2 regions of the Xenorhabdus griffiniae genome follow, and region 2 is predicted to be linked to the other one. Evidence: predicted binding sites of a transcription regulator. Region 2 holds the regulator's gene; the other holds the start of a gene.
The links. Region 2 encodes PhoB, which activates phosphate uptake and scavenging genes when phosphate is short. Its sites were predicted from a motif close to CTGTCATAAAACTGNCNNAT; they were not measured.
Positions count from the first base shown of each region.

Region 1 (15,511 bases), 700 kb from region 2:
TTTCGGCAGGCCATAAATCAGATCAATGCTGGTGGATGTAAAACCTGTTTCACGGGCGCGCTTGATCAGTGCGAAAATAAACGCTTCATCCTGCTCTCGATTCACCAAACGTTGTACATCTTTATTGAAATCCTGCACCCCCATACTCAGGCGATTAAAGCCTTCGTGATGCAAGTGATCAATGACATCGAGTTCAATTTCACGCGGATCAATTTCAATGGAAAGTTCAGCATCAGGCAGAAAATGGAAATGGCTGCGCAGCATCGACATCAATCGACTGATCTGCGTTTTGTCCAGATAGGTCGGCGTGCCTCCGCCCCAGTGCATCTGGCTGACTTTCCGCTGGGAAAATAATTTGGCACGGGCTGTAATCTCTTTTTCCAGCACATTCAGATAGTCATCCGCCTTGTGCTTTTGGCGCGTAACCAGCTTATTGCAACCACAGAAATAACAAAGCTTATGGCAAAATGGGATATGAATATAGAGGGAAAGCGGACGATCAGGATAACGGACAGCAGCCTGAGCAAAAGCAGATGCATCGTAGTGTTGGTTAAACTCCAATGCTGTTGGATACGAAGTATAACGAGGACCTGAATAGTTGTATTTTTGGATCAAAGGCAGATCCCAAACAATGGCTTGCTCTGACATGCTTATTCCTTCCGCTGTTTTCGCCCATCAAAACGCAACATTTTCGTGGAATCGAAACGTCGTGCCATGATGATAATACGCAACCGACGTTTACGTTGCGATAGCCGCCATAGTTTACCCAATAACCACAATAAATAACATACTGATATTGTGGTTATTAATATCATGGTTATCAGAATGAACCCGCCTTTTACGATCACAATTCATTGATGAAGGCGTTACTTACCCTTCAGCAATTGCATGATATCTTCCTGTGGTTCTTCCTCGCCGTCCTCTTCTTCCAGCGCAATACCCAACTCTTCCATCAGGGTATCAATGCGATCGAGCATATTGTCGACATAAGCATTGTCTTCCTGAGACAGTTTTTCACCCTGTTCAAGGCGTGCCAACAAGTCATCCAATCGCTCATCATTTTCCAACATGTCCAGCTCTTCCTGCGGTGACAGGCGCGGCTTCTGTTTCTCTACAGCCGGTTTAGCCGTTGGTTTCACTACCCTTTCTTGCTCACCGACGAGCAGAGGAACCGGAACCTTACTGCCGATACGTGGATCTTTTTCCTGTCTGGCTACTGGATGCTTTTTATTACCGTCATGACCGTTATGACGGCTGCCTGACAGTTTACCACGACGTTTTTTCTGGCGTTTACGTTCGCGACCTTCTGCATCCAGCTCTGCGCGACTTTTTCTTTTTTGCTTACCAGCGGAAGGTTTCGCCGGTGATTTTTTCTTTAATGGGCTCATAGCGTGTGACTCAACTCATTTTTATCAAGATATTTTCGGCGGAATCTAACAGAAACTCCCTTTAACATCCAATGTCATTCACTTATCGTTTAAATTTCGTCTAGTATTATGGATAGATTTAACTCAAATAATATTTTCAGGCTACCATGCGTTTTTTTGATACCTCTTCTTATCGTATGCCATTGTATCTTTGGGTCACTGGTTATGCTGTTTTGTGGATAATAGCAAGTTACTTTCTCGATCCCACTGTTCCCTATGATGCCGTAGAAGCCTTGAACTGGGGTATTAATGGGGAATGGGGTTCACCCAAAAATCCATGGCTAGTGGGAGCCATCATGCTACCCGCTATCTCTATCAGCAACATTTCTCTCAGTTTTTATTGGTATTTCACCCACTTTGTTGCTATTGCCATCGGGATGCTTGGGGTTTGGCAACTGGCTTTCCGGCTGACGGGTAAAGTTGTACTCGCATGGCTTGCCATGCTGACTTTGAACCTATCCGGTGTCATCAATTTTGATATCATTCCTTATAATGATAATTACCTTTTAGTGATGCTCTGGCCGTGGTCATTGCTGTTTTTCCTGCGTGCCATTGACGATCACCCCAAATGGTGGCTGGCATTCGCCCTCTCCACAGGGCTGGCAACGATGGCAAAATATTCTTCGCTTTCTATTGTTGGCTCGGTCTTTTTGCTCTCACTATTCGTGCCTAAAATACGCCGTAACTATCGGGAGCCGCTGTTTTATCTTGCTATTGTCATCTGGTTCGCGCTGATCCTGCCGAACGTTTGGTGGCTGGTGCATAACGATTTCGCCGCCTTTAAATGGGTCGGTTCCCAAATTCAGAAAGGGTTCAACTTACATACTACGCGCGCGCTACTTTCCGTGTTCTACCCGTTAATTATCGTCAGTGTCATTATTTATCTGTTGGGTGGACGGATTGGCTGGCCCAGGCAGCAATCCAATGCGCTGGCTAATATCGTGATCCTGCTGCCCCTGCTGATTATTTACGGCTGGTTCTCCTTCAATCAGGGTGGGCGTATGACCGAATGGGTACAACCTTTTATGGTCGTTTCACCAGCCCTGTTAGCAGGCTCAATAACGGTATTCCCCAACAACCCCCTGCGAGGCACATTACGGGGGCTGGCGGTGTTTGGTGTATTCGTATTGATCGGTTATGTCGGTGTGATGATGGCAAATGTCCGTGATGCAGGACAAAAATTTGTTGGCATAAAAACCTTTGCCAGCCAACTTGATCAACGCTGGAACGAACTGTATCCAACCCCATTGCGTTATGTGGGTGGCGAATATCTGCATCAATGGCTGACATTTTATAGCCACTATCGTCCCGAAACGATGCAACCCTGGGAATTAGATAATGGTGTACCACCCAATATCTATAACCGCCATATCAAAGAAAGCAATATAGTGAAATATGGTGCTTTGCTAGTGGGAGAGCGAGGAAAGGAGTGTGCCGAGGAAGATTTCCAACATACGTTTGCACGATGGCCATCATTGGTGCTCAGTCACAAAGAAACGTTTTCCTTCCAGGCCCAACCCAGTGCTGAGTTCGACACTGTCTGCATTGGCTTTATCGCTCCTGAGAATATTCAATGATAATCAGCAAGCCTGACACAATTTGCTGTCAGGCTTTCTCTTAATCACTGTTTCAATCGTGCTCAATGGGCATCCACAAACACCATTTTCAATACAAACAATAGTGTCACGACAAAAACACATGGGCCAACTTCACGCCATTTGCCCGTACCCAATTTCATGGCACAGTAAGCGATAAAACCCAGTGCAATGCCTTCAGTAATGGAGAAACTAAATGGCATCATCACCGCGGTGATAAAAGCAGGAACGGATTCGGTCAGATCATTCCATTTTACCCTTGTCAGGCTGGACGTCATTAAAACGCCCACATAGACCAAAGCTCCCGCTGTGGCATAGGCAGGCACCATGCTTGCCAGCGGAGAGATAAACATCACCAACAGGAATAAAATACCCACGACAATCGCCGTCAAGCCAGTTCTGCCGCCAACAGAAACGCCAGACGAGCTTTCAATATAGGCGGTAACCGAAGAAGTTCCTATGTAAGAACCCGCCACCGAACTGATACTGTCTACGTACAAGGCTTGTTTCATACGCGGGAATTTGCCATTGCTGTCGGCAATACCCGCTTTATCCGTCACACCAATTAATGTGCCGGAAGAATCAAACAAGTTCACCAACATAAATGAGAAAATTACACCAACCAACGCAATATCCAGTGCGCCTTTGACATCAACGTTACCTACCACACTCATCACACTGGGTGGCAAATCAAAAATACCGTGATATTCCACATATCCCATCAGCAAGCCGATACCGGTTGTCACGATAATTGAAACCAACACCGCCGCATGGAAACTACGTGCCGCTAAAATGGCAATGATGAAAAAGCCCAATGTTCCTAACAAAACATTATGGGACGCAAAGTTGCCGATTGAGACAATCGTGTCGGGATTAGCCACAATAATGCCGGCATTTTTCAGCCCCATCATGGCGATGAAAAGGCCGATACCACTGGTAATACCCACACGCAGGCTCAATGGAATATTGGCGATCATCCAGTAACGGACACGAAAGAGAGTCAATATAAATAGTCCCACTGCCCCCCAGAAAATGGCTCCCATGGCAACCTGCCACGAAATACCCATCGCACCGACCACAACAAAGGCAAAAAACGCGTTCAATCCCATCGCAGGTGCAACGGCAACAGGCAGATTCGCTACCAATCCCATCATAATGCTGCCAACGGCGGCAATTAAACAGGTCGTGACAAATACGGCTTTAATATCCATACCTGCCACCGCCAGAATTTGCGGGTTAACAAAGACGATATAAACCATCGTCAGAAACGTCGTTAAACCGGCAATGATTTCAGTACGAACTGTCGTGCCATGTTCCCCTAATTTAAACACGCGCTGAAGCAAGCCCTGACGATGAGCAGAGCCAGAATTTATTGTGCTCATGTATATTGTTTCCCAAAAAACGAAGTTTTCGACCTATCCTACAGGAAACCTATATAAATCGTTACCCTGAAATGGCAAAAAAAGAAAACGTTTGCGATGCGTGTAATCAATAGGTTAAATAACATTATGATTCTTGAGGGGATTCATTTTGCGACGATATTTTATTCGATTAGTCCGCTATTGATCTGGCAAAAGCAATTCAGGGTGACATAGCTGCAAGAATGTCGTTAAAGATGTCTCTCCACTCATCCTCTGTCATATCCATTAAGCCAAAAAAGCGCAGAACAAATGCCCCTTCTGTAGCTAAAAACGCCAAACGTGCCTGACGACCTTCTTCCGTCGTTGTATCCAAGCCTGCTATGCGTTGTCGATACCAGATACGGGTCGATTCAAGATGTTCCGGTGTTTGTAATAAAGCAGCCATTAAACCCGCCGCCTTTGCCGTTGATGCTTCATCCGACCGACTAGTCGCTTCAATATGCGCGCGCACGGCCGTCAGCGGGTGGGGGTTATCTCCAGCAATTTCATGAAACTGTCCGTTATAACTCGCCTCCCAACGCTCAAACATCGCATCAATCAGGCCATCTTTTGTGCTAAAACTGTATTGTACTCCCCCCTTGGTAATGCCAACTGCCTTCGCCAACGCATCAATCGTGAGAGCCGCAGCACCATGTGTTGTGACAATGTGTTCCGCTGCATCCAACAGAACTTCCCGATCAATTGTTTTACGTCGTCCCATGCAAACCTCCTTTTAATTAAATACGTATGTATTTATAATGATCGTCAACAATTTAGTCAAGGTTCGACAAGGTTGCCGAACCGCATTGGTGAATTTGCTTATGAAATCGAATATCCGCTGGCTTGTGCTCGCTATTATTTCCAGTGCACTTTTCTTAGTTGTTATTGATATGACCGTGCTATACACCGCTTTGCCACGGCTGACGCATGATTTACATGCTTCTGCTTCAGAAAAACTGTGGATCATGAATGCTTATACGCTAACTATTGCAGGGTTACTTCCCGCTATGGGGGCGTTAAGTGACCGTTTTGGTGCAAAAAAACTGTTTACTAACGGGTTAGCCATTTTCGGTGTGGCATCGTTGATGGCGGCATTTTCCCCCAACCCCGCCACTCTGATTGCTGCGCGTGTGGTGCTTGCTTTTGGCGCGGCGATGATGATGCCTGCGACACTCGCAATAGTCCGGCACGCATTTGCAGATCCAAACGAAAGGGCACTTGCCATTGGTATCTGGTCTGCTATCGCATCAGGCGGTGCCGCGCTTGGTCCGGTTATCGGCGGATTCCTGCTCGAATATTACTGGTGGGGATCGGTTTTCCTGATCAACGTCCCGATTGCTCTCATTGCATTTGGCTTTGCACTGGTCGTTATTTCTAAAAGCCCAAACAATTCAGGCCATTCTTTTGACCTTATTGCTTCTGTGCAAATCATGATTGGCCTGGTAAGTATCACCTATGCGATCAAGGAATTAAGCAAACCAATACCTTCATTGCTGACCACCGTGATAGTCGGCATCACAGGTATTATTTTCACGGCCATCTTCATTCGTCGCCAGTTAAGTTCATCAACCCCCATGATCGATTTCAAGCTTTTCCGCAATCGCACTTTCACTGCGGGAGTTATCGCTGCTTTCGTTTCCACAGCAGCGCTAGTCGGCATGGAACTTGCTGTTAGTCAACGCTTCCAACTCGCCATGGGTCTATCTCCCTTGCTGGCGGGATTATTTATTTTACCCATTCCGATTGCCTCTTTTATTGCTGGCCCCCTGGCCGGAATTGCGATACCAAAATTTGGTTCTGAACGGATCATGTGGCTTTCACTCGCCCTTGCCGGACTGGGGAGCTTTGTTTACCTCGCTGGCCTGCAATCGCTTTTCGTGCAAATCACTGCATTTTGCATCATTGGCTTTGGTATTGGTGCAGCAATGACTGCTGCTTCCACATCCATCATGTTGAATGCTCCAGAAAACAGCGCTGGCACCGCCGCCTCTATTGAAGAAGTCGCCTATGAATTGGGAAGTTTAATCGGGATAGCCGCTCTTGGCAGTTTAATGGTAGCGGTCTATTCTGCCTCATTCACTCTTCCGGCGGAGATGGGCATCCCAGCACTGGCACGAAACAGTATTGATGAGGCTCTTATTGTCGCAGAAGGGCTAAAGGGAGAGGTTGCACTGTCGCTGATCCAGGCAGCAAAACAAGCTTTCAATCACTCATTCCTGTCGGTGTTGATCGCAGCGGGGACATTGCTGTTGTTGACTTCGGTGCTCATTGCAGTATTTGGAAAAGAAAAACGCTATTAATTAAGTCAATTAGGTAAATATACGCATTAAACTGCAAGTTGCAATTTAATGCGTATATTAATTTTGAGGCGCCACGGTCAAAACTTTTTACGTCAAAATCCGAAGATTGTTTGTACTTTTACGCCTCACTGAGAAGTGACGGGCAACATAATTGGCAATCAATTCCAGTGATAAACACATCACAAAATAAACCAACGCAACGAATAAAAAGACTTCCATCGGATAAACCATGCTGCGGTTATTCACTTGAGTCGCCAAAAATGACAATTCCGCCACGCCAACGATATAAGCCAATGAAGTATCCTTAATTAACGCAATCCACTGATTGATAAATGAAGGCACCATCATACGCAATGCCTGCGGCAAAACGATATGCCACAGGACTTCCCAACGATTGAAACCTAGTGATAACCCTGCCCGCCATTGACCATCACCAATCGCTAAAATTCCCGCTTTGACGCCATGTGCTAAATAAGCCGAAGTAATCAATGCCAGCGCACAGACAACGGTCGTACTTTCAGGGATCTCCATCCCCAATACGACAGGCAACAAGAAATATGTCCAGAAAATCAGCATAATGACCGGAATAGCGCGAAAGAAACCCAGTATTGCTGCCAATAAATTGGCCCAAAAACCGCGCAACATTGCCAGAGCAACGCCACCCAAAATACCCAATACGATGGAGATAGTCCCCGCTATAATGCTGATTACTAGCGTCAATGCCGCCCCTTCCAACGGCCCATCGGGAAAAGTTCCTAATAACAAGTAACGCCAGTTTTCTGCAATAACAGTAAAGTCCATATCAATACCCTCTCGCCAAGGTTCTCTGTTGGCGCCACTGTCCCCAGCCTTCCATCACAGCAATAATGGCAATGTAAAGCACTGTCGCCACACCAAATGCCTCAAAGGTTTGTAAAGATTGGGTTTCCACCTGACGAGAAGCATAGGAGAGTTCTGCCACACCAATCGCCATGGTTAATGATGAATTTTTGACAATATTCATGTATTGCCCCAATAAGGGTGGCATAGCTATTTTCAATGCCTGTGGCAATACAACGTGACGCATGGCCTGCCAGCCTGTTAAACCCAATGCATGGGCTGCATATTTTTGTCCGCGTCCAACGCCCTGAATGCCCGCACGCAACTCTTCTGCAACAAACGGAGCTGAATAGAGAGTGAGTCCGATGAATCCCGCCAGAAATTCAAAGGATGGCCATTCCAGTGTCAGACCGAAAATTATTGTGTCGTGAGGCGTGTTCAGCCATATCATCGCCTCTTGTGGCAAAATTTGCCCGGATGCGAAATACCAGAAAAACAGCTGTACCAACAAAGGGGTGTTACGAAATACCGTAGTGTAAGCCGTAGCCAGCCAGCGCAATGGCTTGATTTGGCTATCCCGTATCGCAGCAATCACAAAACCCAGTAAAGTGGAGGAAATAATGACACAGGCAGAAAGCCACAAGGTGATCAGAAATCCCTGCCAAAGCCATAGAAGATATTCAGGAGCCAGTAAATGCTCAGTAATAAATTGCTCAAACATATCATTCACCGCATAAACAAACAGCAAAGCCCCGCAATAACGGGGCTAATCAATTGGTGTTCTTAAATGGAAGCACTAAACAAACATTACTGTTTCGCCTGATCTGCTAACGGAGCAAATTTAAAATCACCCCGCGGTTGAGCGGATTTCGTTTCCGGGCCAAACCAGCGGTTATAGATTTTCTCTGCTTCACCCTCTTTTTCCAATTTCAGTAAGGTTTGGTTAACCGAATCAACTAATCGCGTTTCCCCCTTGGAAGCCGCAACTGCTTGATATTCACGGGTAATGCTAAAAGGGGAAATTTCAAAATCGGCTTTCTGTGCTTCCGGCACATTTGCCAGCAAGCCAACCAGTTTCGCATCATCCTGCGTGATCGCCTGGACATTGCCATTTCTCAGAGCCGCAAATGCCAATGGTGTATCGTCATATGAGATCACTTTAGCTGTTGGATAACGCTCACGTAAGGTGATTTCCTGCACCGTCCCCTTGTCTGCACCAATGCGCAGTTTGGCAATATCGTCCGGCTTGGTCAAAACACCTTTGCGGGCAATGAATTTCTGACCTGTTGCAAAATAAGGGATGGAAAAATCAACTTGTTTTGCACGTTCATCAGTGATCGTGAAATTAGCAGCAATTAAGTCAATTTTTTTGGAAGAAAGCAGAGGAATGCGATTTGCTGGATTCGTTGGTCGCAGCTCCAGCTTCACCCCTAAATCTTTGGCAATCGCATTGGCGATATCGACATCATAGCCTGCCAATTTTTTCGTTTGAGGATCGATAAAACCAAATGGTGGGTTACTGTCAAATACTGCAATACGTACCGTGCCAGCTTTTTTAATATCATCAAGTTTATCTGCTTTTGCCACTCCTGAAACCAATGCCAAGCTGGTCAGCAGAGCAGTAACCGCTACGCGAGATTTGTTGCCAATCTTCATTGTACACCCCTGTTGGTTATTAATTTTTATATATCAACAAAAGCTATCAATTTAGATATAGCACCTGAAATAATATAAAATACTATATTTATTCAATTTTAGAATAATAACTATTCTTTTTGGGTCAGTAATTTTTCCAAATTGTCACCACCGATATGGCGAAAGTCCTGTCCTTTGACGTAATAGAAGATAAATTCACAAATATTCTGGCAACGGTCACCAATGCGCTCAATAGAGCGGGCACAGAAGAGAGCTGTCATGACATTCGGAATGGTTCTGGGATCTTCCATCATGTAAGTCATAAGCTGGCGGATAATACTTTCGTATTCCTGATCGACTTTTTTGTCTTCACGGTAGATACGGATGGCTTCTTGCAGATCCATACGGGCAAAGGCATCCAACACATCATGCAACATTTGGATCGTATGACGCCCCAGTGATTCCAGGCTAACCAGCAAAGATTGCTGTTGATGTGAAAATCTTTCAAGCGCAGTTTTACAGATCTTATTGGCAACATCGCCAATGCGCTCCAGTTCAGCAATGGTCTTTGAAATAACCATGATCAGGCGCAGGTCACTGGCTGTCGGTTGGCGTTTTGCAATGATGCGGACACACGCTTCATCAATCGCCACTTCCATCATATTGACTTTCTGGTCATCCTCAATCACTTGCCGTGCCAATACTTCATCTTGGTTGTGCATCGCCAGAATCGCCTTACTAAGCTGTTCTTCCACCAAACCGCCCATTGTCATCAATTCGGTACGAATATGTTCCAGTTCAGCAGTGAACTGACCCGAGATATGCTTGCTGAGATTCAGATTGTCCATATTTTTCTATCCCCCCGTATTAACCGTAACGGCCAGTAATGTAATCTTCGGTCTGTTTCATCTTCGGTGTGGTGAATAATCTATCGGTGTCGCTAAATTCAATCAGTTCACCCAGGTACATAAATGCAGTGTAATCCGAACAGCGAGCCGCTTGCTGCATATTGTGGGTGACGATCACGACGGTATATTCCGATTTCAGTTCACTGATTAACTCTTCAATGCGTCCTGTCGAGATGGGATCAAGTGCCGAACAAGGTTCATCCAACAACAAGATCTCTGGACGAATGGCAATACCACGGGCAATGCACAGACGCTGTTGCTGGCCACCAGAAAGGCTATGCCCACTCTGGTGTAATTTATCTTTGGTTTCATTCCACAATGCCGCTTTGGTCAATGCCCATTGGACTCGTTCATCCATCTCTGTTCTGGGCAGTTTTTCAAACAGGCGCACCCCGAAAGCAATATTGTCGTAAATGGACATCGGAAATGGTGTTGGTTTCTGGAAGACCATCCCAACCTTGGCACGTAGCAAGGCAATATCTTGTGTGTCTGTCAGGATATTGGTGCCATCCAGAATAATTTCACCTTCAGCGCGCTGATCCCCGTACAATTCATACATTTTGTTGAAAGTACGCAGTAATGTGGACTTGCCACAGCCCGACGGCCCGATGAATGCCGTTACCTTGTTTTGTGCAATATCCAGCGTAATATTTTTCAACGCATGGAACTTGCTGTAATAGAAATTCAGATCACGCACCTGGATTTTACTTTCTGCGATTTTATTTACTGAAATAACGTCATTAGCCTTATTCATCAATATTTATCTCTTGAATACCTTCTGCTTTTATTCCGTTGAAAAAATATTAGTGCTTTTTCTTCGCAAACAGCGCACGCGCCACAATATTAATGAGCAATACACACAGGGTGATCAGCAATACTCCCGCCCATGCCAACTGCTGCCAGTCAGAGAATGGACTCATGGCAAACTTGAAAATAGTGACAGGCAAGTTTGCCATCGGCTGGTTAAGATCGGTACTCCAGAACTGGTTGGAAAGCGAGGTGAACAACAATGGAGCCGTTTCACCAGCGATACGAGCAATAGCCAGTAACACACCGGTCATAATGCCTGATATCGAGGCTTTCAACGTAATGGCAGAGATCATTTTCCATTTCGGTGTTCCCAAGGCATAAGCAGCTTCACGCAAGTTATCCGGCACTAATTTCAGCATATTTTCTGTCGTGCGAATCACAATGGGGATCTGCAACAGTGCCAGTGCCATTACTCCAGCCCACCCTGAAAAATGTTGCATCTTCGTGACCACAACGGTGTAGACAAATAATCCGACAACAATCGAAGGGGCTGAAAGCAGGATGTCATTAATAAAGCGGATGATTTCTGCCAGCCATGAATGGCGACCATACTCCGCCAGATAAATGCCCGCCATAATTCCCAATGGCGTACCAAACACCGTCGCCCAGAAGATCAGCAAGCCGCTACCCACAATGGCGTTTGCCAACCCACCACCCTCGGTATTCGGAGGCGGTGTCATTTCAGTAAACAACGCCAGCGACATGCCATCAATCCCTTTAGTGACGGTGGAGATCAAAATCCAGCCCAGCCAGAATAAACCGAATGCCATCGTCATCATGGATAACATCAGCGCCAGCCGATTTTTCTGACGACGCCATGACTGCATACGGCGGCGACTTTTCATCTCCGCTTCGTTTACTGTATTGACTAAATGTGAAGGTTGCTCATTGACGGTTGTCATCTCAGCGCAGCCCCTCATTTTTTGCCAGACTCATAATCATTAATTTTGACAACGCCAGGACAATAAAGGTGATGGCAAATAAGATCAGTCCCAGTTCCATCAATGCGGCGGTATGCAGGCCAGATTCAGCCTCAGCAAATTCATTTGCCAATGCAGAAGTGATACTGTTCCCCGGCATATACAGCGACAAACTATCAAGTTGGTAGGTATTACCGATAATAAAGGTGACTGCCATTGTTTCTCCCAATGCCCGGCCAAGTCCCAACATCACACCGCCAATCACACCATTCCGGGTATACGGCAAGACGATATGCCAAATCACTTCCCATGTTGTACAACCGATGCCATAAGCCGACTCTTTCATCATCACAGGGGTTTGTTCAAACACATCGCGCATGACAGAAGCGATATAGGGGATAATCATGATGGCAAGAATGACACCCGCTGCCAGAATGCCGATGCCAAAAGCAGGACCGGAGAATAGCGCCCCTACGATGGGAATGCTGGAGAGCACATCACCAACGGGTTGCTGGAAATAGGTGGCAAACAGCGGAGCGAAAACAAACAACCCCCACATGCCATAAACAATACTGGGGATCGCGGCCAATAACTCAATCGCCACACCCAATGGACGTTTTAACCAGTTTGGTGACAATTCCGTCAGAAACAGGGCAATACCAAAACTCACGGGAACCGCAATAATCAGGGCAACTAACGAAGTCATCAATGTGCCATAAATCGGCACCAATGCGCCAAACACCCCTGCCGGCGCATCCCACTCTTTACGCCATAAGAAAGCAAAACCAAATGCTTGTATACTCGGCCAGGAAGCAATGATCAGTGAAATGATAATGCCTCCCAGCAGAAATAAAGTTAACAGCGCCGCTAACTTCACCAAGGCGCTGAAAATAATGTCACCCTTTCTGCTCGGTGCTTTCAGTGCCGTTTTACGTTCGGCCATACGCTTCATTCTCATTTTAGGTTATTTCCCCTTAATAAAAGGAGAGATTACTCTTCCATGCTGCACGCACCTGGCTGACCACTTCTTCCGGCAGGGTGGCATAATCCAGATCTTTCGCCTGTTGTTTGCCATTGTTATAAGCCCAATCGAAGAATTTCAGCACTTCGGCACCGTTGGCAGCATTTGCCTGCTTTTTGTGGATGAGAATGTATGTAGTCGAGGTAATTGGCCACGCATGATCGCCTTTCTGGTTTGTCAGATCCTGCGCAAAACTGCGATTCCAATCCGCACCTTTGGCCGCTGCACTAAAGTTCTCTTCGGTCGGCGCTAGCACGGCACCATCCGCTGAAACCAGTTTGGTATAAGCCAGGTGATTCTGCTTCGCATAGGCATACTCGACATAACCAATCGAGCCGGGCAGACGCTGAACAAATGCAGCAATCCCGTCATTACCTTTACCACCCAATCCTGTTGGCCATTTGACGGTCGAACCCGTCCCAACTTTTTGTTTCCAATCGCCGTTAACTTTGGACAGGTAACTCGTGAAAACATAGGAGGTCCCTGAGCCGTCAGCGCGACGAACCACGGCAATATTTTGCTCTGGCAATTTGAGATCGGGATTCAGCTTGGTAATCGCTGAATCATTCCATTTTTTGATATTACCCAGATAAATATCACCCAGTGTTTTACCATCCAGAACCAACTGACCGGCTTTAACACCGGTAATGTTCACCGCCAGCACAATTCCACCGATAACCGTTGGGAACTGGAACAAGCCATCAGTCGCCAATTTTTCATCAGAAAGCGGGGCATCAGAGGCACCAAAATCGACCGTATTGGCAACAATCTGTTTTACACCACCAGAAGAGCCAATGCCTTGATAATTGATTTTGTTGCCCGTTTCTTTCTGATAAGAATCCGCCCATTGGGTATATATCGGTGCAGGAAACGTCGCACCTGCCCCCGTCAGGCTGGTGGCCGCGAATGAAGACAGGGATGTCATGGCAAATACAGCAACCATGATACTCGCCACGGTGGTACGCATTAATTTCATACTATCTCCTGTTGGATTTCCTACTGGGATACGCATCATTAATGAAACACAAATGTCAGGTATCACTGACAATCTGATTTTTAGGTAACAAAATGATTCAATAATGAAAATAAGCGAATTCAATGACAATAAGATGTATGAATTATGACATTTTTATGACAGGTGGTTTCGACAATACCTTATTTCGCATTCAATGCGATTTTCATCTTGTATTCAACGGAATAGATATACGAATGGACAGCCCCTGTTTTTCACTGCTCCCCACCTGAATATCTCCCCCATGGCTATCAATGATACGGCGGATGATCGCCAGCCCTAGCCCCACACCACTATTTATTTCACGTCTATTATTTCCTTGCATAAAAGGTTGGAATAAAACAGCGGCTTCTTCTTTCGTCATTCCAGTACCGTTGTCCTCAACTTGAAACCAGCCAAATTTTTCTGTTGAGCCACTACTGATGCGGATCCACCCATTGCCGTAACGACGAGCATTAGTAAGCAAATTGACCAGTACACGTTTGATGGAAAAGGGATGGGCTAAAATGAAAATCGAACTTGTCGCTAAACGATTTTCAATATCTGTATCTGTGACACAACGCTGCTCTGCTGTAATCACCTCTTCAAGCAACCCATTCAATTCACAGCATGTCATCGGCATCTCCTGCCCTGCTCGCTGATAATCAATGAATTGATCAATCATGGCATTACACTCTTCAATGTCCTGATGGACAGATTCTGTCAGAAAATCATCTTTTCCCTCCATCATTTCCATCGCCAGACGGATACGGGTAAGCGGAGTACGCAAGTCATGGCTCACGCCAGCTATTAATACCGCCTGATCGCTTTCCTGTGATTTCAGTTCTATCGACAACTGGTTAAGCGCCCTAATGACGGCACGAATCGCGGGCATCCCCATTTCAGGCACTGATGAACCTCTTCTTCCTTTTCTGATGTCGATAACGGCTTTTTGCATCGCCTTTAATGAGTGTTTCTGGATAGCGGAATATCGCCAGAACACCATAAACACAGACAATGCCATCGCAAAAACACTGATAAAGAGATAGGGAAATACCGCGTTAAAAGGGAGTGCTTCTAATACCACCAGCAGTAAGGTGATCAATGTGCTGAACAGCAAACTGCCCAGCACTAAGTACAGGACACGAAAACACAAAGTACGCAGAGAAAGCCAAAACTTTTTCACGCTGGGCTTTTTCATACCTTGTTTCCATCAGGAACAAAAACGTATCCCAGCCCCCAGACCGTCTGGATATAACGTGGATGGGTAGGATCTTCTTCAATCAGGCGACGCAGACGGGAAATCTGGACATCAATGGAACGCTCCATCGCACCATACTCTCGCCCCCGAGCCAAATTCATCAACTTATCCCGTGATAATGGCTCTCGTGGGTGAGAAACCAACACCTTCAGCACGGAAAATTCCCCACTCGTCAAAGGTAACAACTCATCTCGATGAAACATTTCACGCGTTCCAAGATCAAGTTTAAATTTCCCAAACTTGATCACTGCATTATCCGGCGTCGGCGCCCCCGGCAGTTCCTTCGTCTGTCGCCGCAGGACAGCACGCATACGTGCTAACAATTCACGCGGGTTAAAAGGCTTGGCAAGATAATCATCAGCACCAATTTCAAGCCCAACAATCCGATCAATCTCTTCCCCTTTCGCGGATATCATGATGATCG
Region 1 covers NZ_CP147737.1:206,005-221,515, reverse strand. The annotation lists gene hemN (oxygen-independent coproporphyrinogen III oxidase) at 1-648, opposite strand, end outside; gene yihI (Der GTPase-activating protein YihI) at 867-1,388, opposite strand; gene WDV75_RS01015 (glycosyltransferase family 39 protein) at 1,535-3,004, shown strand; gene WDV75_RS01010 (NCS2 family permease) at 3,067-4,404, opposite strand; gene WDV75_RS01005 (TetR/AcrR family transcriptional regulator) at 4,604-5,143, opposite strand; gene WDV75_RS01000 (MFS transporter) at 5,244-6,722, shown strand; gene WDV75_RS00995 (amino acid ABC transporter permease) at 6,810-7,523, opposite strand; gene WDV75_RS00990 (amino acid ABC transporter permease) at 7,525-8,262, opposite strand; gene WDV75_RS00985 (ABC transporter substrate-binding protein) at 8,349-9,197, opposite strand; gene phoU (phosphate signaling complex protein PhoU) at 9,308-10,024, opposite strand; gene pstB (phosphate ABC transporter ATP-binding protein PstB) at 10,044-10,838, opposite strand; gene pstA (phosphate ABC transporter permease PstA) at 10,888-11,796, opposite strand; gene pstC (phosphate ABC transporter permease PstC) at 11,798-12,757, opposite strand; gene pstS (phosphate ABC transporter substrate-binding protein PstS) at 12,789-13,811, opposite strand; gene WDV75_RS00955 (ATP-binding protein) at 14,014-15,027, opposite strand; gene ompR (two-component system response regulator OmpR) at 15,024-15,511, opposite strand, start outside.
Region 1: a site for PhoB is predicted at 13,954-13,973, ahead of pstS (phosphate ABC transporter substrate-binding protein PstS). Genes of this name have one in related genera too.

Region 2 (15,511 bases):
CGTATTCAGCCTTGCACCAAGAATTTCGTTACAACGATCAAGGTGATGGAGGTATGCCCGGCTATAATTGCGGCAAGTATAGCAGTCACAATGCTCATCCAAGGGAGATGTATCTTCTTTATGTTTAGCATTACGGATTTTAATAACCCCTTCGGTCACAAACAGGTGACCATTGCGGGCATTACGTGTCGGCATCACACAGTCAAACATATCGATACCACGCCGAACACCTTCAACCAAATCTTCCGGCTTGCCGACGCCCATCAAATAGCGAGGCTTATCCTGTGGGATCTGAGGGCAAACATGCTCCAGAATACGGTGCATATCTTCTTTCGGTTCACCGACGGCCAGTCCCCCTACAGCGTAGCCATCAAAGCCGATTTCCACCAGCCCTTTTATGGAAACATCACGCAAGTCTTCGTACACACTGCCCTGAATAATACCAAACAAAGCATTTTTATTGCCCAGCTCATTAAAACGTTGACGGCTGCGGGCAGCCCAGCGCAATGACATTTCCATGGAACGCTTGGCATAATCCCAATCAGCAGGATATGGCGTACATTCGTCGAAAATCATGACAATATCGGAACCCAAATCATATTGGATTTCCATCGATTTCTCTGGGCTGAGAAACACAGGGGTCCCATTAATTGGGTTACGGAAGTGAACCCCTTCCTCTTTGATTTTACGCATGGCGCCGAGGCTAAACACCTGAAAACCGCCAGAGTCAGTCAGAATAGGGCCTTGCCACTGCATAAAATCATGCAGGTCACCATGCAATTTCATGATTTCCTGTCCCGGACGCAACCAAAGGTGGAAAGTATTCCCCAACAGGATTTGCGCTCCGGTTTCTTTCACCTCTTCCGGTGTCATCCCTTTTACCGTGCCGTAAGTTCCCACAGGCATAAATGCCGGAGTTTCCACAACGCCACGATCAAAAATCAAACGACCACGACGGGCATTCCCATCCGTCTTTTGTAACTCAAATTTCACTTAACCTCCAGACATCAGAAAAACAGTCTGATGCTATGTTTAGACGCCATTCAACTCAACGAAGCTGAAATGAAGAGTATTTTGATTTTAAAATCTTTTATTGCAAAGCATTTAATTTTATATCAGCACCGTTTCTTGCGGTATTTACTCTTCTGATACCCGTTCTTTGGCTGCCATTTTATTGCGATTAATAAACATTGCATCACCATAACTAAAAAAGCGATATTCTTTTGCTATCGCTTCTTTATAGGCATTCATCGTATTCTTATAACCGGCAAACGCAGAAACCAGCATGATAAGTGTGGATTCTGGCAGATGGAAATTGGTGATCAGTACATCAACAACCTGATATTCAAATCCAGGATAGATAAAGATTTGGGTATCATCAAAAAATGGCGCGATAATCCCATCCTGACAAGCTCTTGCGGCACTTTCCAGTGAACGAACCGATGTTGTTCCTACAGCAATCACCCGATTACCACGCGCTTTACATGCCAGAACTGCATCCACAACATCCTGTGGCACTTCCGCATATTCGGCATGCATCACATGATCTTCAATGGATTCCACTCGCACAGGCTGAAAAGTACCGGCACCAACGTGCAGGGTGACAAAGGCCATTTCAACCCCCTTTTCACGCAAGGCAGCCAAAAGCGGTTCATCAAAATGTAATCCCGCAGTCGGTGCAGCCACGGCTCCTGGACGTTCACTATAAACTGTCTGGTACAATTCACGATCTGCATCTTCATCAGGACGAGCGATATAAGGCGGCAAAGGCATATGACCAATCTGTTCCAAAATGGTCAACACATCACGTTCATCATCAAAACGGATTTCAAACAACGTATCATGACGCGCCAGCATCGTTGCCTTAATGCTCTCCTCTTCACCAAGGATAAGTTCAGCACCTTCTTTCGGTGCCTTGGAAGCCCGAACGTGAGCAAGCACTCGCTTATTATCCAGCATCCTTTCGACTAAAACTTCTAACTTTCCCCCCGTCGCTTTGCGGCCAAACAGGCGCGCAGGGATAACGCGGGTGTTATTGAAAACCAATAAATCTCCAGCTTCCAGCTTATCCAGCACATCAGTAAAAACACCGTGCGTCAGCTTGCCTGTTTCACCATCAAGGGAAAGCAGGCGGCAAGCACTTCGCTGTGGCTGGGGATAGTGAGCAATCAGCTCTTCTGGCAGTTCAAATGTAAAATCAGCGACACGCATTTTATCTGTATCATTCAAAAAAACAGGCGGACTAGTCTAGTGCTGCAAGTGCAAGGGTGCAACAAAGAAGCATCGGGTTTAACTATTTACGCTGCATTCTTTGCGATATACTCTCACTATGAATTTTCTCGCACACCTTCATTTAGCTGCCTTAGCGGAAAGTTCCTTACTGGGGAATTTGATGGCAGATTTCGTCCGCGGCTCTCCAGAAGGCGCATTTCGTTCTGATATTGTAGCGGGTATCCGTATGCACCGTCGGGTAGATAGCCTGACGGACAAGCATCCGCTTGTCCTGGAAGCACGTCAATTATTTCGTCCCGAATATCGGCGCGTTGCCCTCATTACTCTTGATATCATCTGGGATCACTTTCTCTCGCGACATTGGGACAAATTTGAAAAAAATTACTCCCTGCCCGAATTTGTCCATCTTGCCCACAACACTATAGAACCGCATCTCGCGTCAACCCCCGAAAAATTTCAGGAATTGAACAACTACCTCTGGTCACAAAATTTATTCATCCGTTATGCCGATATGTCATGCATCGCCAATGTCTTGCAGAGCATGGCTCGCAGGCGCCCCAAATTATCCGCACTGGCCGGCTCGTATCAGGATATAGAAAATCATTACCTTGATTTTGAAACACTATTTTATCAGTTCTACCCAGAAATGATGGCACTAGCAACAAATAAGCATCTACTTGAGTAGCAACTATCTTGAACTTTTCATAAATAGTTTTATCTTATGTAGTCTAAAAGGAATTAAAAACAGTTTATCGATAGGTAAAATCTATTATAACAATTGGTATTTTATCCTTTATTGCTATAACCTAATTCCTTATGCTGTAACCCGTTTTTACATAACACCTTTTAAAATCACAGGAGTCAATTATGGTTTTAGTAACCCGCCAAGCCCCTGACTTTACAGCTGCCGCAGTTCTCGGTAACGGTGAAATTGTTAATAACTTCAATCTGAAAAAACACCTGAATGGCCGTGCTGCTGTTATTTTCTTCTGGCCAATGGATTTCACTTTCGTTTGCCCTTCTGAGCTGATTGCTTTCGATCATCGCTATGAAGAATTCCAGAAACGTGGGGTTGAAGTTGTTGGTGTCTCCTTCGATTCTGAATTCGTTCACAACGCATGGCGTAAAACTCCAATCAGCGAAGGTGGCATTGGCGAAGTCAAATATCCAATGGTTGCTGACATCAAACGTGACATCATGAAAGCTTACGGCATTGAGCACCCAGAAGCAGGTGTTGCTCTGCGTGGTTCTTTCTTGATTGACAAAAATGGCGTTGTACGTCACCAAGTCGTTAACGATCTGCCACTGGGCCGTAACATCGATGAAATGCTGCGTATGGTTGACGCTCTGCAATTCCATGAAGAGCACGGCGAAGTTTGCCCTGCACAATGGGAAAAAGGCCAGGAAGGTATGGGCGCTTCACCGGAAGGCGTAGCAAAATACCTGACCAAAAACGCTGACAAGCTGTAATCCCGTTAGGATTCAACCTGTTCATAACCTTACGTTATGAAGCATTCCAAACCAGCCGCTCAATCGGCTGGTTTTTTACTTTCCAAAATCCTGAGCTTTCGATAAGGTAAATTACTTATTAGCAACAAAAGCACCACAAATACCCAAATCAATTAACAGTTGACCTATCCTCAGGAGAACAACACATGTTCAAGGCATGGAAAATACCACTTATCGCTGTATCCCTGCTCATTTCTACTCCTCTTTATTCTGCCACTGAGCCTGCGGTTGAAGCTAAACAAGGCATGGTTGTCAGCTCACAGCGCCTTGCTTCACAAGCTGGCATAGATATTCTCAAAATGGGTGGTAACGCCATTGATGCTGCTGTTGCCGTTGGATATGCCCAAGCCGTGGTTAATCCCTGTTGTGGCAACATTGGCGGTGGTGGCTTTATGACCATCCATCTCGCTAATGGAAAAGATACTTTCATCAATTTCCGTGAAACAGCCCCTGCCGCGGCTAACGCTGATATGTATCTGGATAAAGATGGAAAAGTGATCAAAGGTGCCAGCCTGTATGGTTATAACGCGATTGCTGTACCAGGCACAGTGATGGGATTTGAAGCGGCACTGAAAAAGTACGGCACTTTAACCCGCGAACAAGTCATGGCACCCGCTATCAAGCTGGCGCGCGAAGGCTATATACTGACCCGTGGCGATACCGATATTTTGGATACCACAGTCAAGCGTTTCGCCCAAGATCCAGAAGCTGCCCGTATTTTCCTGCGTAAAGATGGTACGCCATTCAAACCAGGGGACAGGCTCATCCAAACCGATTTAGCCAACACGCTGGAAATGATTGCCAAACAGGGACCTGATGCTTTTTATCACGGCAAAATTCCCCAATTAGTTGCACAAGCATCAAAAAAAGCAGGCGGAATTATTACCGCAGCCGATTTCGCCAATTATCACATCACAGAAACGACGCCTGTTACCTGTAGTTACCGAGGCTACAAGTTTATCTCTTCTCCACCTCCCAGCTCTGGCGGGGTGACGTTATGCGAGATATTAAACATCGTTGAAGGCTATGATCTTAAGTCTATGGGATTCAACTCTGCTGCTTATATTCATACATTGACAGAAGCCATGCGCCACGCCTATATGGATAGAAATACCTATTTGGGCGATCCGGCATTTATCAACAACCCACTTGATCGACTGTTGAGTAAAAGTTACGCCGAATCGATCAGAAAAGAGATTCAACCAAATAAAGCCACTCCATCGGTAAATATTCAGCCAGGCATTGGTCCCCATGAAAAACCGGAAACTACCCACTATTCCGTGGTAGATAAAGAAGGAAACGCAGTATCAACAACTTACACCATCAATGGACGCTTTGGTGCTGGCGTCATTGCCCCAGGAACAGGCTTTTTCCTCAACGATGAGATGGATGACTTTACAACTAAAGTCGGTGAGAAAAACCTGTATGGGCTAGTACAAGGTGCAACCAACTCAATCGCCCCTGGTAAGCGCCCACTATCATCAATGAGCCCAACACTTGTGACCAAAGATAATAAAATCTTCCTGGTGTTAGGTTCTCCAGGAGGCTCACGCATTATCTCCATCACTTTACAAACTGCGCTAAATATCATCGAATTCAACATGCCACCACAAGAAGCCGTCAATAGTCCACGGTTCCACCACCAATGGCTACCTGACGAAGTCTATTATGAGCAACGTGGTTTGTCGAAAGACACCCTAAACTTACTGGAAAAAATGGGCTACAAAATGGTGAAACAGACACCTTGGGGAGCAACAGAATTAATTATGATTGGATTACCGGGTGCTGCTGGGGTGACTCCACAATCATCAGGCAATGATTCTGCCGTATCAGGTGTTGTCCGTGAAGGTTACATCTATGGTGCCAACGATGCACGACGACCTGCCGGTGCCGCTATTGGTTATTAATCCAGCATAAATCAACAAAAAAAGGTGGGCTGTTTTCAGCAGCGCACCTTTATCATCTTATAACATCACTTATCCATGTTTATCATGAACAGACTTTATTCCTACTTTTCTTCAGTCTGCACTTCATACTTTGGGAGCTTTACGCCTCCTACGACGCGGTCATAAATAGCGCACACAGCAACCGTCAGTAAGGTAGGCAGCAACCAAGCCAAACCTTGATCCGCTAATGGCAGATGCTTCGCCCACTCAGGCAGTAAATGGGACAGATACTCAGAAGCTTTTATTGCATCCAAGATCCCAAACAGCAAACTGACAGACATGGCCGGAGCCAAAATGCGGATGAAGTTATTCCACCAACGGATTGTAAAGCTCAACAATATCAGCGCGATACAGGGTGGATAAATGGCCGTCAGCACTGGAATTGAGATCTTAATCAAATGGCTTAAGCCCACGTTAGAAACCAGCATGGAGAATGTGCCTAAGATCAGTACCAGAGCACGGTAGGACAATGGCAAATAACGGCTGAAAAATTCAGAGCAAGCACAAGTCAAACCGACAGCAGTCACCATACAAGCAATGAAAATCAGTAACGCGAGGAAGAAGCTACCGTAGTTACCAAAAATATTTTGGACATAGGCGTGCAAAATCACAGCACCATTATCTGCGGTAGGCACTAATGTGCCACTACCTTCCCCAAGCTTAAACAAAGAGAGGTACACCAGTGTCAGGCCAAGACCAGCAATCAAGCCAGCCCACATTGCATAGCGCGTCAACAGGGAAGAAGCCTCAACCCCTCTGGAACGGGCTGCATTGACAATAACAATACCGAATACCATTGCAGCCAGTGTATCCATTGTCAAATAGCCATTGACAAAGCCATTTGAGAACGGAATTTCCCGATAACTTTCAATAGCAGGAACAGGGCCACCTGCCGGCCACAATACCGCCGCAATTCCCAAAATGGCTAATGCTACGATTTTGATTGGAGCCAATATGTGGCCAACACTATCCAGTAGTTTGCCCGGATATAATGAAATCAGCACCACGAGTGCAAAATAGATCACACTATAAATAAATAGAGGAAGATCACCTGTTCCGGTAAGTGGAGCAATACCCAATTCAAAAGAAACTGTTGCAGTTCTGGGGGTAGCAAACAGAGGACCGACAGCTAAATAGCAGACAGTTGCCAGAATCAGGCCCGCAGTTTTTCCAATCGGCGCACTCAGTGCTTCAATGCCTCCACCCACTTTTGCCAACGCAATGACAGTAATGACTGGCAAGCCAACAGCGGTTAGCAAAAAGCCGGCTGCTGAGATCCAAACGTTCTCTCCTGCCTGCAAGCCAACCATAGGCGGAAAAATAATATTTCCCGCACCAACAAACAAGGCAAAGGTCATAAAACCTAATGCCCAAATATCCTTAGATGATAAACGGTATGCCATAATGATTGTTAATGTATTATTGTCAAAAGAGATGCATCTGCGACAGTAGCTATCGCAAGTACTTGAATTTTCACTGGCGAAACCGGATTCTGATTTAACAATCAGTGATCTGCATGACACTCACTGATAGCCGTAAGCTACAGAATAATAGTAATAATAACAGCTAGAATCGCCAACAACTGCTCCCAAGTAAAACTTTTATAGCGCTAAAAGGCAAGCGGTAAACCAAAAACCAGAACAATATTCTGAACTGTTTTTTAAAATCAGTTATTATTGTTATCTATCATTGAATACACACTATATGATTTGTGCATTTTTTTATTCGTGCGTGTTTTTTGCTCACATCTGCCAATAAATCATTTTGGCATAAAACTATTTTTGGTAGAAACAATAAGCTGAGACGCTAATAAAAAACTAAAGACTGAACCCTTTCCTAAAGTGCTCTCAATATCGAGATGGGTATTGTAGTGATGCAATGCATGTTTCACTATCGCCAAACCTAACCCATTCCCCCCCGTCTGACGCGAACGGGCGCGATCAACGCGATAAAAACGCTCAGTCAGGCGTGGCAAATGCTCCGCACTAATCCCACCCCCATTGTCTTTCACTGTGAACAACGCACCTTGGGAAACATTTCGCCAACTCACCTCAATCCTTGTGCCCGGAGAAGTATGTCTAATGGCATTATAAACCAGGTTGGACATTGCACTGCCCAGCTGCTCTTCATTACCAAACACTTTCAGATTTTCATCAATATCAAACACAATATCGTACTGCTCATTTCCCAAGGCCAACACCTCCCGTTGCAATATCTTCAACAGGTTGGGAACATCCACAACTTCATTCATGTCCACTTGCGCCCCTCCTTCAATTTTGGAAAGATGCAGCAGTTGTTGCACCAAACCATCCATCCTTCGTATTTGTTCCCGCATCGTACCGATAACCTTTTGGTTCACCTTATTGTCGAACGCCTGATCTTCCATCATTTCCAGATAACCTTGCAGGACAGTGAGGGGGGTTTTGAGTTCATGATTTACATTGGCAAAAAAATCCCGTCTGGCATTTTCCAACTGCCGTTTTTGGGTGATATCACGCGCGACCATCAATAATTGCTTCTCAGAATAAGGCATAATGCGGAACTCCATCATATTGCCATTATTCAATTCGATGGACAGAGGGTGGGAAAAATCATTCGCGGTAATATAACGGCTAAAATCAGGGTAGCGAAGCAAGTTGAAAATATGCTGACCATTATCCTCAGGCCAGCGGAACCCAAGTAAATGTTGTGCCAGGCGATTACACCAAAAAATATTGCCTTCCGTAGTCATGATCACAATAGCATCCGGCAATGATTCCGCCCCACTACGAAAGCGTTTGATGAGTAATGCGAGTTCACGACGTCGTTTGCGATTGCGTTGTTGCAACTGATAAATACCATAAAAGATAGGTTCCCAGCCGCCACGACCGGCTGGCGGTAACATATTGCGATCCAACCATAACCAATCGGATAATTTCAGCAAATTATAGCCATGCCATACCAAAGCCAAAAATAGTGCGATAACCAGCAGCCATGCCAAGTGACCGATAAAAAGAGACAAAATGACAGCGGGCAAGCAAAAAAGCACAAGCCCCCATACCAACTTTTTCCAAGATAAACGCTCAAGCACGCGACTTTACTCCAAACAGTCAATAGCGGGTAGAAAAGCGATAACCTGCACCACGCACCGTCTGCACCATCCTGGCGTGATCCCCTATCTCCAACGCCTTACGCAAGCGTCGAATATGTACATCAACCGTACGATCTTCCACATAAACATTTGTTCCCCATACATAGTTGAGTAACTGTTCACGACTATAAACACGCTCAGGATGAGTCATAAAAAAGTGGAGAAGTTTGAATTCAGTTGGCCCCATTTCCAAATCTTGTCCATGACTGGAAACACGGTGGGATGATGGATCCAAAACCAATCCATCCATATCAATAGTGTCTTCCAACTCTATAGGTGAAATGCGACGCAAAACAGCCTTAACCCTGGCAATCAATTCCTTAGGTGAAAAAGGTTTCGTGATATAGTCATCCGCACCGACATCTAAACCACGTACCCGATCTTCTTCGTCCACCCGAGCTGTGACCATAATGACAGGGATCGCCTTAGCGTTATTATCCCGCTTCATTTGCCGGATAAGTTGTATCCCTGAACCGCCTGGCAACATCCAGTCCAATAATACCAAATCAGGATAAGGCTCAGACAAACGTCTTATTGCTGTATCGTAATCTTCGGCTTCAATGGCTTCATAACCGTTCTGTTCCAGTGCAAAACAAACCATTTCACGAATCGGTACTTCATCTTCAACGACCAAAATGCGTTTAACCATGGTTAATTCCGTTAATATCATTAAAGCTAAATAGGTTTTCATACTACTGAAAGTATCAGATGCTGGAGTTCCTTACCCCCGCGCAGGGTAAGGAATACTCCTATCATTTCGAAACGCTATTTAGTGACTTTTACTGCAAATCATTATGAGTCAATTTTATGACACTTTTATGAAACTCCTTACTTCTCAATTAACAAGATACAAACTGGTTCCCAAAGAAAATCTTGCTTTTTGTTATATTTCACTATGGATGCGAAGCAGCTCGAAAATTCAGTAAAGGAAATCGAATTGCACAAGACATCCCTCACACTGCCATTATAATTAGCACCTGCAACAGATAAGAAAAACATTCAGGCAACGGCGGGAAAATCATGCGAATTATTCACACATCTGACTGGCATCTTGGCCAATATTTCTTTACTAAAAGCCGTGCCGCTGAACATAAACACTTTTTACAATGGTTGATTGAAAACATCGTGCAGCATCAGGTTGACGCATTGATTATTGCCGGCGATATTTTTGATACCGGTTCTCCTCCCAGCTATGCACGTGAACTTTATAACCAATTTATTGTGGCACTACAGCCCACAGGCTGCCAACTTGTCATTCTCGGTGGAAACCATGATTCCGTCGCCACACTCAATGAATCTAAATCCCTGCTTTCTTACCTGAATACCACTGTTATTACCCATGCTGAACCCGAAGATATAACACAGCAGATAAAGATCCTGAATAACAGAAAGGGTCATGCAGGAGCGATCCTCTGTGCCATTCCCTACCTGCGTCCACGGGATATTATCACCAGCCAAGCGGGGCAATCAGGCGCTCAAAAACAGCAGGCCCTACAGGATGCCATCACCAAACACTACCATAGTCTCTACCAGCAAGCCTGTGCATTACGGGAACAGCTCGGCCAGCCATTACCGATTATTGCCACTGGTCACCTCACTACGGTGGGGGCTTCCACAACAGATTCCGTTCGCGATATTTACATTGGCACATTAGAAGCCTTCCCCGCACAATCATTTCCGCCTGCTGACTATATTGCCCTGGGGCATATCCATCGCCCGCAACTCATTGGTAAATCAGAGCATATCCGCTACAGCGGTTCCCCTATTCCACTCAGTTTTGATGAAGTGGGACAGGAGAAAAGCGTCTGCTTAGTGGACTTTAAATCAGGAAGACTTGATAACATCACACTGTTACCGATCCCGCATTATCAGCCAATGCAACTTATTCGTGGTAATTTGAAACAAATCGAAGAGCAATTACACTCTTTTAGGGAATATCAAGGAGAACGTCCGGTTTGGCTGGATATTGAAGTCGCAACTCAAGATTATCTGCCCGATATCCAAAAACGCATTCAGGCCCTAAGTGAAAGCCTGCCTGTTGAGATTATCTTGCTACGCCGTAGCAAAAACACTCGCCAACTGTCGCTGTCTGCACAAAATAAAGAAACCCTTACTGAACTGAGCGTCAATGAGGTCTTTGAACGTCGTTTAGCACTGGCAGAAATCGACGATCCCGCGCAAAAACAACGCCTAACCACCCTGTTTAAACAAACGCTGGATGATATTTCTCAGCAATAACTTGAAGAGAACACGCCATGAAAATTCTTAGCTTACGGCTGAAAAATATCAATTCCCTGCAAGGTGAATGGAAAATAGACTTTACGGCAGAACCCTTTTCCAGTAATGGATTGTTTGCCATTACCGGCCCAACAGGTGCAGGAAAAACCTCCTTATTGGATGCTATTTGTCTCGCCCTTTATCATGAAACACCAAGGCTCAACACCATTTCAGCCTCACAAAATGAGCTAATGACCCGTCATACCGCAGAGTGCCTTGCTGAAGTAGAATTTGAAGTCAAAGGCATTGTCTATCGGGCATTTTGGAGTCAGCGTCGTGCTCGCAACCAGGCAAATGGCAAACTCCAACCCCCAAAAGGAGAATTGGCCCTCAAAAAAGGGGGAAAAATCCTGGCTGATAAAATTCCAGAGAAAAAAGAAAAAATTGCCGAAATAACTGGACTGGATTTTAGCCGTTTTACTAAATCCATACTTTTGTCACAGGGAAACTTTGCCGCATTTTTAAATGCACAGGATAAAGACAGGGCCGATCTACTGGAAGAGCTAACCGGTACAGAAATTTACGGCATTCTTTCCCAGGAAATTTATCAACGCCATAAAGAGGCACAATCTGAACTGAATATCCAACAGGCCAAAGCCTCTTCCATTGAATTACTCACACCAGAACAACAACAGGCATACCAAAACCAGCAACAACAACTTATTGCAGAAGAAACCCAACTCAGCCAACACATGAAGGCATTACAAACTGCCGATCAGTGGTTGTTGCGCCGGAATGAATTACAGCAATCACTGCTCAACAATGCTTCACTTTTGCAACAAACTGAGCAAGCTATTCAAGAAGCACAACCTCAGTTACAACAGCTAGCAGCCAGCGAGCCAGCAGAAAAAATTCGTTCATTGTGGGATGCACAAAACCGAGCTATTCATGAAAAACAGCGGCTCACGGAGCAACGCACTAAAATAGAACATGAACGCCGGCAACAACTGGCAATGTTACAACCTGCCGAACAACAACTAACACTGCTGGAAAAAAAGCGGGAAGAGCACCAACAGCATCAAAATCAACAAGAAAAGCTCATCTCAGAGCAGATTATGCCGCTCGATCATAAAATTGATATTCAATCCAAAGATCTACTGAAACTTAGGCAAGAGATCGCAGAACAAGAGCGCGATCGCACAGAGATTTTATCCCAATACCAAGCTACACAGGATCGAACGCTAACCTTAAATCGTGAACAAAAGGCATTGAATTCCTACTATGAACAGCATCCTTATTACTGCAATTTGGACAGCAAACTGCCCGAATGGAAACAACTATTCACTCGCCAAAAAGAGCGACAAGAAAAAATAAATCAGCTTACTCAAAACACCCAACAAATTACCTCAGAGCTTGCTCATACAACCCATTATTTACATACCTTGAATGCAGAATTAGCCAAACAACAAGAACAGAGCCGAACACTGCATAACAACCTTGCCGCTGCTGCAAACCAACTCACAACTTTGCAGCAAGAGCATCCATTGGAACAATTGCAGAAAAATTTAGAAAATTATCAGAAACAATTGGTATCACAAAACCAACTGGAGATTTTGCTTCCGCAGAGCCAGCAGTTACAAACCGCGCTCTCAGCCGATCAAAACCAATTAAACCAATCTCAAGCATGGGTAAAAGCCTTACCTGATCAGATCGCAATCCTCAATCAACAGTTGGCAGATAAGCAGCAACATTATGACGATCTCAACAATCGAATTCGTTTGGAACAACGGATAGTCAGCCTGGAAAAAGAACGGGCACAATTAAAAGAAGGGGAATCTTGCCCACTTTGTGGTTCAACTCACCATCCTTTAATCAACGAATACCAGGATATTGCCTTACCACATTCAGAAGCGCGCCTGAGAACCTTGCGCCAACAGATTGATCAACTGCAAGAAAAGCGTACAGCCCTACAGCAGAAGCATCAGCTTCAACAACAACATAGTGAGCAATTGCAGCAAAATATTGCACAATACAATGCTAAATTAACAGAATTAGTTAAACAGTGGGAATACCATTGCCAGCAGTTGCAAGCTACCGAATTACCGATGGAGGCAGAGGCGGTTAATCACTTTATCAGTCAGCGACAATCTGCTTATCACCAATACCAAGCTCAACAAGAAGCACTTTCACAGGCAGAGAAAAACTATCAAGCAGCCGAAAAAGCACTTGCTGCTAACCGAGAACACTACCAATCTTGTGAAAAAAATATTGAATTGGAAAAATTCAAACAGGATTCAGCCCAAAAACAATTAGCAGAAAAGACGGCAGAAGCTCAACAACTAGAGGCTGACTACGCGACGACAGCACAACAATTAAATACGCAATTACAGCCGACACCATTCATACTTCCTGCCCCTGATGAAACAGAAAACTGGCTACAACAGCGTGAACAAGAATTAAAAAACTACCACGATTCACGGGAGAAATTGCTACAACTACAAAAAGAACAAGCAGCCTTGCAAAGCAAACTGGGTGAACTAGACAAACAAAAAAATAAGCTTTCCACTCATCTCCATGCTTTGAATGAACAGCAACAACAACAAATGCAGTTATTGGAACAAACACGTCAGGAACGCCATCATTTATTTGGCGAACAATCTATTATTACCGTTCGTCAGGCTTTGCAACAAAAAACCCATGAGTTGGAAGACATCTACAAACAGGCCGTTTTCCATCTGCAAACACTGCAAAACAAAATGAGCCAACTAATCGGTGCCGCCAGTGAAATAGAAAAAAGCCACACCACCGCCGAAGCAAACTACAAACTTGCTGTCAGCCATTTCCAGACAGGCTTAGAACAACAAGGCTTTCCTGATCAATCATCCTTTGAACATGCCTTGTTAGAACCGGAACAGCGGGAAAAGTTACAACAATTACAAGAAAAACTTGAACAACAACAATTGCAAGCCAAAACACGCCATCATGAATCAGAAGTGGCCTTACAACGACATACGGAAACACAGCCGCAATTGCTTAACCAATATGAACCTCAACAATTATCCGCCCTATTGACTGACGTTACGGCTAAATTGAAACACAACAACCAACAACAAGGTGAAGTCAGAACCCTATTGAACAGTGATGCAATTCGCCGCCAACACCAACAGGAGTTACTGGTACAGATCGCACACTTACAGCAAACATATGATGACTGGAGTTATCTTAATAATCTCATTGGTTCTGCCGATGGCGCTAAGTTCCGCCGTTTTGCTCAAGGCCTGACATTAGATCATCTCGTGCATCTGGCAAATATCCGCTTGGAAAAACTACATGGCCGTTACTACTTGCAACGCAAAGATGACAGCGGGTTGGAATTACAAGTCGTTGACACCTGGCAAGCGGAAGCCATGAGGGATACCAAAACACTTTCTGGAGGAGAAAGTTTCCTTGTCAGCCTGGCTCTTGCCCTCGCCTTGTCTGATCTAGTGAGTAACAAGGCACAAATAGAATCCCTGTTTCTTGATGAAGGATTTGGCACGCTTGATCCTGAAACCCTGGATATCGCTTTGGATGCACTGGAACACCTTAATGCATCAGGAAAAACTATCGGAGTCATTAGCCATGTAGACGCATTAAAAGAGCGAATTCCTGTTCAAATAAAAGTAGAAAAAAAGAATGGATTAGGTTTCAGTCAATTATCGGCTGCATTTCGGGTTTAAACATGGAAATCAAATAGTAACAATCACATTGATACAAAACATTCTGAATATGGATGCCTCGCTTTACCTGCCCGTAAAGCACTACAATAAACTATGGAGAGCCTGCTTAAGCAGGCTCTTTAATTTAGTGCTTAAGCACATAAAGATCTTTCGTTGATATTCTCCCCAAAAGATCAGAGTAATAACCACCAATATAAGGCTTAACCAATATCGCAGTAACATAGTAATAAACGGGAATAATCGGCGTATCTTTAGTCATAAGATCGAGTGCATGTTGAAAATCTTCTTGTTTATTTGTTTCTCCTGCTTTACGAATCCAATTATCGAAATCTTTATTAGAATAAAATGAGGTATTATTGGTTTGATTTGTTGTAAATATATTAAAAAAAGCCATCGGATTATTATAATCGCCAACCCATCCACCTCTAACGACATCAAATTTCCCTTGATGTTCGTTCTCCAGCATCACTTTCCACTCTTCAATTTGTATATTGGCAATGACACCGAGATTCTTTTTCCACATCGAGGTTGCAGCAATAGCAACTTTTTTATGTAAATTTGATGAGTTGTAAACCAAATTAAATTTAAGGGGATTATTTTTATTAAAGCCCGCTTCGTTCAATAATTGTTTGGCTTTTTCATTACGTTGATTTTGTGTCCATGATGCATAATCAGGTTGTTTAAATTTAAAACCACCAATTCCAGGAGGTAAAATTGTGTACGCAGGTATTTGCCCTTGAGCAAGGACTTTATTAGCA
Region 2 covers NZ_CP147737.1:905,344-920,854, forward strand. The annotation lists gene tgt (tRNA guanosine(34) transglycosylase Tgt) at 1-993, opposite strand, end outside; gene queA (tRNA preQ1(34) S-adenosylmethionine ribosyltransferase-isomerase QueA) at 1,138-2,211, opposite strand; gene WDV75_RS04015 (ACP phosphodiesterase) at 2,330-2,917, shown strand; gene WDV75_RS04020 (peroxiredoxin C) at 3,100-3,702, shown strand; gene ggt (gamma-glutamyltransferase) at 3,888-5,648, shown strand; gene brnQ (branched-chain amino acid transport system II carrier protein) at 5,750-7,090, opposite strand; gene phoR (phosphate regulon sensor histidine kinase PhoR) at 7,447-8,757, opposite strand; gene phoB (phosphate regulon transcriptional regulator PhoB) at 8,777-9,466, opposite strand; gene sbcD (exonuclease subunit SbcD) at 9,838-11,055, shown strand; gene WDV75_RS04050 (AAA family ATPase) at 11,073-14,753, shown strand; gene WDV75_RS04055 (ABC transporter substrate-binding protein) at 14,878-15,511, opposite strand, start outside.